3 regions of the Halomonas sp. MES3-P3E genome follow, and region 3 is predicted to be linked to each of the others. Evidence: predicted binding sites of a transcription regulator. Region 3 holds the regulator's gene; each other region holds the start of a gene.
What was found. The regulator sigma-54, encoded in region 3, starts transcription at its own class of promoters, with help from an activator protein. The targets are predictions, from matches to a motif close to TGGCACNNNNNTTGCTNT.

Region 1 (3,351 bases), on a different contig from region 3:
ATCAATAAACTCATGGTTCGCTCCTGGGGTAATTGACTGAGGGGCTTATTCGCCGTCGGTTAAGCGGGTATAGGTTTCCGGGCGGCGGTCACGGAAGAACTGCCAGTTGTTGCGCACCTCGCGCACCATGTCTAAATCGATCTCGTGTACCAGCAGCTCGTCTTCCGTTTCGCTGGCCTGGGCTTCGATCTTGCCGCGTGGGTTAACGATGTAGCTGGAGCCGTAAAAGTCGCCGATATTCCAAGGCGCTTCGCTGCCTACGCGGTTGATGGCAGCGATGAAGCAGCCGTTAGCGGCGGCCGAGGCGGGTTGTTCAAGCTCCCATAAATATTGGGATAGCCCGGCCACAGTCGCGGAGGGGTTGAAGATCACTTCGGCACCGTTAAGGGCCAGTGCTCGCCAGCCTTCAGGGAAGTGGCGGTCATAGCAGATGTACACGCCGATCTTGCCGTAGGCGGTATCGAACACCGGCCAGTTGGATTGGCCCGGCTTAAAGAAGAATTTTTCCCAAAAGCCAGCGACTTGGGGAATGTGTGTCTTGTGGTATTTGCCTAGATAGCTACCGTCGGCGTCGAATACCGCTGCCGTGTTGTAGTAAACGCCGGTCTCGGTCTCCTCAAAGATGGGCACGATAATGACCATGCGGTGCTCAGCCGCGAGCTTCTGCATCATTTGGCAGGTGGGGCCTTCCGGCACCCGCTCGGCGGCGGCGTACCATTTGCCATCCTGGCTGGGGCAAAAATAGGGTTGGTTGAACACTTCTTGGAAACACAGTACTTGCACACCTTGCTCAGCCGCTTGCTGAATCATCGGCAGGTGCGCCTCGTTCATGGCATCGCGAATCGCCGCCGGTTCCAAATCTGTACTGGTTTTTAGGCCCATTTGAATCAGGCCGATTTTCATTTTCTGCATACAAAAGCCCTCTCGTATCCTACGCGCCAACCGCTGGCTCGTTTTTAGTGGTGAGTAACGGTCCGCAGTAATCAGGTATTGCTAATGTTTGTGAGCCGCTATGGATGAGCCATTAGCGTGGGTTGCTTGGCGTGTAGTGATATCGACTAAATGCCGACGGATTATTGTTATGAGTAAAGTTGTCATATTTGACAGCTTTTTGAACATAGTCCCTTATGCAGTCGCTTTTCAAGGTTTTTTTACTGTGGGTATTCGTTTTTATTAACTAATTGATTTTATATGGGATTATTGCTTTTTATCATTGCTTTTACTCATTTGGTGAATGCGTGCACATGAATGGTGATTTATTTATTATTTTATAAATCAATCGCTTAGTATATTTATTCATGGTTTATCTGAAATTTAACGTTTCTTTTTGGTGCGCTATTTTTTTAACCAGCTATGTTTTTTAGGGGAGTTAGTGTGTGTTGATTAAAACAATAACAATTCAATGGGGAGTGATTGTCTGTCTGCCATTTAAGTCAGCTTTTGGTTCAATAAGTTAACGGCCATGCTTTGTTTTTAGGCATGTTTATTGCTGTAACAAGAGCTGAACCCGTGAATGCGATCGGCAATATCGCTGCTGAGGAGAATAAAATGACTGGCTCAAGAACCCAGATGATCGACAGAGAGGGGTTGATTGAACTTCAAGTCGGTGAGGATGTGCGCAATAGTCCTCGCTTCAACGAGGATATTGCGCCTACCCAGGCCAGCGAGCGCACCTGGAGCAAGTGGAACATTGCGGCGCTGTGGGTCGGGATGTCGATTTGTGTTCCCACCTATACGCTGGGCGGCGTATTGACCGCCTACTTTGGCTTGAGCGTTGGCGAGGCACTGTTTGCCATTCTATTAGCGAATATCATCGTGTTGATTCCGCTTACCTTAAACGCTTTTCCTGGCACTAAATTTGGCATTCCCTTTCCCGTCGTTTTACGTTCCTCCTTCGGTATCTTAGGGTCCAATGTGCCTTGCCTGGTGCGGGCATTAGTCGGCTGTGGCTGGTTTGGTATTCAGACCATGTTCGGTGGGCTGGCGATTCACTTGCTGTTGTCTGAGTTGATTCCCGCTTGGGCTGCGCTTGGCGGCGTGGGGGAAGTGATTGGCTTTTTCGTGTTCGGTGCCATGAACCTGTATGTGGTGATTCGCGGGGCAGAATCAATCAAGTGGCTGGAAACCTTGGCCGCACCGCTGCTGTTGGCAGTAGGTGTTGGGTTGATGATATGGGCATGGCCGAATATGTCGATGACCGAGCTGCTGGCGCAGCCGCCTTCGCGCCCTGAGGGAGCTTCCGTTTATGGTTATTTCTTTGCGGGCTTGACCGCCATGGTGGGGTTTTGGGCCACCCTGTCACTGAATATTCCTGACTTCAGCCGTTTTGCCAAAAGCCAAAAAGACCAGATTGCTGGCCAAATCATCGGGCTGCCGCTGACGATGTTCTTCTTTGCCGCCCTCGGTGTGGTATTAACCGCGGCGTCTGAGACGCTGGTGGGCCAGACCGTTGCCGATCCGGTGCGTTTGATTGGCTATATCGATAGCCCCTTTTGGGTCGTCATGGCGATGCTGCTGATCATCATTGCCACGATTTCCACCAACACAGCGTCGAATATTGTTTCGCCAACCAATGATTTCCAGAATATTGCGCCCAAACTGATTAACCAGACCCGCGGTGTACTGATGACCGGGGCGGTGGGCGTTTTGCTGATGGGGTACGATCTGCTGCAAAAGGCAGGTGTGATTCCTCCGGGCGTGTCACTCGAGCAGATGTACTCCAACTGGCTGCTCGGTTACTCCAGCCTGCTCGGCCCCATAGCGGGCATCATGGCGGTCGACTACTTTTTGATCAAAAAACAGCGCTTGGACGTGCCGAGCCTTTATCTGGACAACCACGCCTATCCAGCGGTGAACCTGGCCGGTTTTGTCGCGTTTGGGGTGCCGGTACTGCTCACCTTGATCTCACTGGTGACAGGCACGATGAACTGGTTCTACGATTATGGTTGGTTCACTGGGTCGGCGCTAGGGGCGATTGTTTACTACGCTGCCAGCCAAGTAGTGGCATCGTCTCCACAGGCAGGGCCTGCGCCGTTAATGGCCAGCGAGGTCACCGAGCAGCGTTAATCAGTAGTGGTAGCCAATAGCTATGTTTAAAGCTCGGCACGGAAGCCTGGCTTTTAGATTAGCTACTTTTAATTAAGCCTAAAAAAGCATCGACCACTCGGTTAGGGCGGCGGTCATGACGAGTGACCAACACAAACGGAATGCGGTAGTGCTGCGTGGCAACATGCAACGCCCGCATTTTGCCTGCGCTTACCCATTGCTCGGCAACATGCTCGGGTAGAAAGCCAATAAAACGCCCTGTCAAAATCAAAAAGGCAGCACCTTCGCGGTCGGATGCCGAAGCGC
Region 2 (3,351 bases), on a different contig from region 3:
CGAATCACGCTTTTGAGAAAGCTATCGCGGCGGCGCGGGCTAACGCCATGTTCAGCATGGTCGACGACGCTCAGATAGAGCTGATTAACCTCCTCCCAAATCTCCCGAGGCACCACATCCCGGGTGGTTCTGAGGTTCTCGCGAGCACTAGCGAGGGCGGAGATAATCGAAATATCATTCTCGGTATCGGCACATAAAAAATGTACGACATTGCGCTCATCGAAGTCTGTATGGCGTGCGGTGAAGGCTTCCAGGCTGCCGGTCATTTCGATAAGTGGGGCCCAACCTAACGGCAAGCGTCCCGGCAAATCCAGCATAAGGTGGCTGTTAACGCTCAATAGGCGCGCGGTATCTTCCGCTCGTTCAATATAACGCGCCATCCAGTAAAGATTCTCAGCAACGCGTGACAGCATGGCGTTAGGCTCCTTTCACCGCGGCCGCTGCCGCCTTATCGTCGGTTTCTACAATCCAGGTATCTTTACTGCCGCCGCCTTGTGAAGAGTTCACCACCAGCGATCCTTCTATCAAAGCCACCCGCGTCAAACCACCGGTCGTGACATGAATTTCAGGCCCTGAGAGTATGAAAGGGCGTAAATCCACATGGCGCGGCTGCGGTAACCCATTCGCTAGCGTAGGCGTAGTCGAAAGCGCCAGGGTGGGCTGGGCCATATAATTGCGGGGATTTGCCTTGATCAACTGCGCAAACTCATCGCGGGTCTCTTTGGTTGAGCGCGGGCCAATCAACATGCCGTAGCCGCCCGACTCATTGGCGGGCTTGACGACCAATTCATCCAGGTGGTCGAGCACATAGCGGCGGTCGTCTTCAAACATGCACAGGTAGCTCGGCACGTTGGGCAACAGCGGCTCCTGATCGAGGTAATAACGAATCAGCGCAGGGACGAAAGCGTAAACCACCTTGTCATCCGCCACCCCAGCGCCCGGCGCGTTGGCCAGCGCGACTTTACCCGCCCGCCAAGCGCGCATCAGGCCCGCAACACCCAGCATAGATTCAGGATTAAACGCTTCCGGGTCTAGAAACTCATCATCAACACGGCGGTAAATAACATCCACGCGGCGCATGCCCTCGACGGTGCGCATATACACCACATCATCGTCATCCACTAACAGATCACTTCCCTGCACCAGTTCAACACCCATTTGCTGGGCAAGATAGGCGTGCTCGAAGTAGGCAGAGTTATAAATCCCTGGGGTCAGCACCACAATTTGCGGGTCATCGCCAGGGCGCGGCGACATCGACGCTAGCATGTCGTAAAGCTGAGCCACGTAATCATCAACTGGCAAAATCTTGCCTGAGGCGAATAACTCCGGCAGCACTCGCTTAGTGACATTACGATTTTCAAGCATGTAAGAGACGCCGGAAGGAATGCGTAAGTTATCTTCCAACACATAGAGCGTGCCATCCCCATCGCGCACTAGGTCTGACCCGCAAACATGCGCCCACACGCCGTGAGGGGGATTAATACCCACACACTGAGGGCGAAAATTAACCGACTGCGCCAATACCTCAGCGGGTAACACTTTATCCTTGATCACCTTTTGGTCGTGGTAGAGATCATCAATAAATAAGTTTAGCGCCTGCACGCGCTGCTTGAGCCCCGCCTCGGTTTTACGCCACTCATTGGCGGGAATAATGCGCGGCACAATATCAAACGGCCAGGCACGGTCGATCATTGCCCCTTCTGAATAAACGGTGAAAGTAATTCCCATGGTACGGATAGCGATCTCCGCCGCCGTTTTCCGCTCTGCTAACTCTTCTGCGCTAAATCTTGCCAACATGTTGCACAATTCACCCGCTGACTCGCGTGGCTGACCGGGCGCGGCCATCAGCTCATCGTAAAAATCACGACACGCATAGTTATTCCAATTCACTTGGCTCATGGGCGCTCTCCTGGCGCTGGGGTGGAAGCGGCAACTTCCTCAATGCTCAGTGTAGGCCTGCCGCGTGCAAAACAATCAAACAATTGAGAGCAAAATACGTACCATCTTTTGCGATATTTCAACGTTCGCTTACTTAAACACTACTCAAACATTACTTGGCAGAGCATCAGCGCCCAACAAACCCCTTTTATGCTTTTTTTTGGTGCGGCCAGTTGGCTTCAAGTTGGTGCATAACGCCATTTCCACTTTAGTTAAACGCCTTACTTAATATAGCGGCTGCAAAAAAGTAAAAGTGGAACGATACTTGCGAAACGTTCGGTTATTCCCTAACCCAGCCGACTATCCGGTTGATAACGGTTCTCTTGAGGGTGGCCCATGACCATTCGCGTTGCCTTGTACCATCGTACGACTTACCACTTTGACCGCCCGGTGCGTCTATCACCCCATGTTATTCGGCTACGTCCGGCGCCCCACTGTCGCACGCATATCGAGGCGTACTCGCTCAAGCTCTCCGGCGAAGACCACTTTTTAAATTGGCAACAGGACCCGTTTGGCAACTTCAACGCCCGCGTGGTGTTCCCAGAACCGCGTAAAGAGCTAACCATCGCCGTCGAGCTGATCGCCCCGATGACGGTGATTAATCCGTTCGATTTCTTCCTGGACGACATTGCGCAACAGATTCCCTTCGATTACCCGGAAGCGCTGCGCCAGGAGCTGGGCCCCTATCTTGAAATCACCGAGTCCGGGCCGCGCTTAATGGAGTGGCTCAAGGGCGTGCCCCGCGAACCGACCACCACCGTCGATTTCCTGGTCGCGCTTAACCAGCGCCTACAAGACGATATCGGTTACCTAGTGCGCTTGGAGCCAGGCGTACAAAGCTGTGAAGAGACCCTGTCCCTGGCCAGTGGCTCGTGCCGCGATAGCGCCTGGTTGCTGGTGCAGATTTTTCGCCATCTAGGCCTCGCGGCACGCTTTGTATCGGGCTATTTGATTCAGCTTAAATCCGATGTCAAAGCACTCGATGGACCCAGCGGTACAGAAGTAGATTTCACCGATTTACACGCCTGGACCGAAGTGTTTCTGCCTGGTGCAGGCTGGGTAGGCCTTGATCCAACCTCGGGCCTGTTTGCAGGCGAAGGCCATATCCCGTTGGCCGCAACCCCCACCACGGGTAGCGCGGCGGCCATTACCGGTTTTTCGGATAAGTGCGAAGTCACGTTCGATGTGACCATGGAAGTGGAGCGTATTCACGAAGACCCACGGGTCACCAAGCCGTATAGCGATGAGCAGTGGCAGCGTATCTGCAACCTCGGCGACGAGGTGGATGCCGAGCTTCTTCAGCAAGATGTGCGCCTGACCATGGGTGGCGAACCTACCTTTGTATCGGTCGACGACATGGAAAGCCCGCAGTGGAATACCGAAGCGCTCGGTGAGCACAAGCGCGAGCGGGCC
Region 3 (3,351 bases):
CTCCCAAGGCAGCATCGTGGGCTTACTGGGCCCTAACGGCGCGGGCAAAACCACCTCGTTTTATATGATTGTGGGGCTGGTGAAATCCGATGCTGGCAAAGTGGGTATCGACGATGTAGATCTAACCCGCGCGCCAATGCATGAACGCGCTGCGGCGGGTATCGGCTACCTTCCGCAAGAAGCGTCTATTTTTCGTAAATTATCGGTTGCCGATAATATTATGGCGATACTCGAAACACGCAAAGAACTCAGCCGTAGCGACCGCGAGCAGCGCCTGGAAGCGCTACTTGAAGATTTTCACATTACCCATATTCGCGACAACCTGGGCATGAGCCTTTCAGGCGGTGAACGCAGGCGTGTGGAGATTGCTCGCTCACTGGCGACAGAACCCGCATTCATTCTGCTGGACGAGCCCTTTGCTGGCGTAGACCCCATTTCGGTGGGCGAGATCAAAACCATTATTCGGGCATTAAAGCAGCGCCACATCGGCGTACTGATCACCGACCACAACGTTCGCGAAACCCTGGATATTTGTGATATCGCCTACATCGTGGGCGATGGTCAAATCATCGCCAGCGGCTCTCCAGCCTCGATACTCACTAACCAGAAAGTGAGGGAGGTTTATCTAGGCGCTGATTTCCGCCTCTAGCTTATTTTTCACTTCTAATTAGCGCTCTACAACAACTTTACTACCAATGGCATGCTTATTGCACTTGCACCGGAGACCTACTCACACTAGGGTGGAGCATTCTGATTAACGAGTGGTTCTCAGATGGTCATGAAAGCTTCTCTTCAACTGCGCATGGGCACACAGCTGACCATGACACCTCAGCTGCAGCAGGCCATTGCTCTGTTACAGCTATCAACGCTGGACTTACGTCAAGAAATTCAGCAGGCCCTAGATGCCAACCCCATGCTGGAACAAGAGGATGAATTTGGCGAACAGGCTGCCAGCGAGCCCAAAGAGGAAGAGTGGTCAGAGAGCATTCCCACCGAGCTCTCGGTAGATAGTGATTGGTCTGACACCTACCAAGATATAGGCAGTCACGGTGGCTCCAGCAGCGAAGGACCTGATTTTGAGCGCCAAGCGGCTGGCCAGAGTCTTCATGGGCACTTGCTGTGGCAGCTCGCCATGACTGATTTTGGCGCGCGAGAGCAACTTGTCGCAGAAAGTCTTATCGACGCGCTAGATGCTAATGGCTATTTAACTCAGCCGCTCAACGATATCCGTGAAGGGCTTCGCGCCCAAGGTGTCGATGGGCTTAGCCAGCGCGAAGTAGAAACTATTCTGCTTAAGCTTCAGCAATTTGAGCCAACAGGGATATTCGCCCGCGACCTGCGTGAGTGCCTGATGCTGCAGCTGGCCATTCTTCCCGAAGATACGCCGTTGCTGGTTCCTGCCCGCCGCTTAGTACGGCAGTTTCTGGAAGCACTAGGCAAAGATGACATGCGCTTACTTAAACGCCGTCTGGGACTCGATGATAACCAGCTGGCTGATGTCATTCTCCTCATTCGTAGCCTTGATCCACGCCCAGGCAGCGCCTATGGCGATACCGATGATAGTTATGTAACGCCCGACCTGGTCGTACGCCATGACCACGAAGGCTGGCACTTAGAGCTCAATCCTGAGGCATTGCCAAGGCTTCGCATTCAGCCCGACTACGCAAGCTTAATAAAGCGTGCGGATAAAAGTCAGGACAATCAGTTTTTAAAAGAACACCTGCAGGAAGCACGCTGGCTGATCAAGAGCCTCTCTAGCCGCAACGATACGCTACTGCGCGTTGGCCGCGAGATTATCACCCGGCAAATTGGCTTTTTAGAACACGGCGAAGAAGCCATGAAGCCGCTCATATTGGCCGATATCGCCGAGGCCGTGGAAATGCACGAATCGACTATTTCCCGGGTAACCACTCAGAAATTTATTCATACGCCTCGCGGCGTATTTGAACTCAAATACTTTTTCTCAAGCCAAGTCAGCGGCCAGGATGGTGACAGCCATTCAAGCACCGCTATCCGCGCTCGGCTGAAGAAATTGGTTCAAGAGGAGCCGCCAGGCAAGCCGCTTTCTGATAGCCGCTTAGTCACGCTATTAGGGGAGGGGGGAATTCAAGTAGCGCGTCGAACGGTGGCTAAATACCGTGAAGCCATGGGCATTCCCTCCTCTAGCGAGCGACGTCGTTTGCGCTAGCACAAATCAACGTTTTAGGGAAACTCTCGACAAGGGCTTTGCAACGCGGCAAAAAGGGTTACAATCGAAGTACAGTCCGATGGATAAGGAGTACGTCAATGCAAGTTAATATCACTGGTCATCACGTAGAACTGACTGACGCCTTGCGTGACTATGTCAACGAAAAGCTTGAACGTGTAGAGCGCCATTACGACAACATAACCACGGTGCAAGTCACCTTATCTGTGGAGAAAGAGCGCCAGCAGGCCGCCTGTACGCTGCACGCAGCAGGTGCTGATTTACATGCGGAAGCCCTAGACAGTGATATGTACGCCGCTATTGACGCATTAGCGGACAAAATTGATCGGCAACTCGTTAAACATAAGGAAAAAGCACAAGCTCGCGCCCAAGGCGCAGGCGTGCGTTAATTCAATGACGTTGGAAACCATACTCCCCCCGGAACGAGTTCTCTTTGACGTCCCCGGGGGCAGCAAAAAAAGGGTGCTGGAATTTTTCAGCACCTTTATCGCACAAAATACGCCCAGCCTGGACAGCCAAGAAGTGTTTAGCCGGTTAATCGGTCGAGAACGCTTAGGCAGCACCGGTATCGGCAATGGCGTGGCTATCCCACACGCACGCAGCCCGCACTGTTCGGCGCCTATCGCTGGTTTTTTAAAACTGTCAGAAGCGATTGATTTCGACGCCATTGATGGCGACCCAGTTGATCTGGTGTTTGTCCTACTTGTACCCGAAGAGGCAGACGACACGCACCTATCCCTACTCGGCCAGGTAGCGACCATCATGAATGATGCGGATACTCGCCACCAGCTGCGCAAGGCAGGCAGTCAGCGCGAGCTGCTTGAGCTTATTACCGCCAAAATGCGTGAGCATTCAACGTCCTAAGTCGTTAACGCCAATTTAAGTTGTGAAAGCCAACTAATGGTATTTTACACGCTAAGTTGATGCTTCGCCCACCACCCCCAATGCAGCTTGATCTAAGCAAAGCGAGACTCTATGCAACTGGTGATCATTAGCGGCCGCTCCGGGTCAGGTAAATCTATCGCCTTACAAGCGCTTGAAGATCTTGGCTACTATGCGATTGATAACCTCCCTGCCATGTTGCTGGGGTCGTTGGTGGACGAATTACGCGACCAGGGCGACCGCGCCCATTTGGCGGTCAGTAT

Region 1: CXF87_RS21210 (NCS1 family nucleobase:cation symporter-1) is a predicted target of sigma-54. The motif match lies at 1,476-1,493, and genes of this name have one in related genera.
Region 2: CXF87_RS04575 (circularly permuted type 2 ATP-grasp protein) is a predicted target of sigma-54. The motif match lies at 1,986-2,003, and genes of this name have one in related genera.

The regions. Positions count from the first base shown of each region.
Region 1 covers NZ_PJBT01000193.1:110,409-113,759, reverse strand. The annotation lists gene hydA (dihydropyrimidinase) at 1-14, opposite strand, end outside; gene CXF87_RS21215 (nitrilase-related carbon-nitrogen hydrolase) at 46-912, opposite strand; gene CXF87_RS21210 (NCS1 family nucleobase:cation symporter-1) at 1,549-3,066, shown strand; gene CXF87_RS21205 (LysR family transcriptional regulator) at 3,125-3,351, opposite strand, start outside.
Region 2 covers NZ_PJBT01000015.1:68,720-72,070, forward strand. The annotation lists gene CXF87_RS04570 (alpha-E domain-containing protein) at 1-413, opposite strand, end outside; gene CXF87_RS04575 (circularly permuted type 2 ATP-grasp protein) at 418-1,899, opposite strand; gene CXF87_RS04580 (transglutaminase family protein) at 2,275-3,351, shown strand, end outside.
Region 3 covers NZ_PJBT01000021.1:152,491-155,841, forward strand. The annotation lists gene lptB (LPS export ABC transporter ATP-binding protein) at 1-649, shown strand, start outside; gene CXF87_RS07925 (RNA polymerase factor sigma-54) at 773-2,188, shown strand; gene hpf (ribosome hibernation-promoting factor, HPF/YfiA family) at 2,287-2,595, shown strand; gene CXF87_RS07935 (PTS sugar transporter subunit IIA) at 2,600-3,070, shown strand; gene rapZ (RNase adapter RapZ) at 3,182-3,351, shown strand, end outside.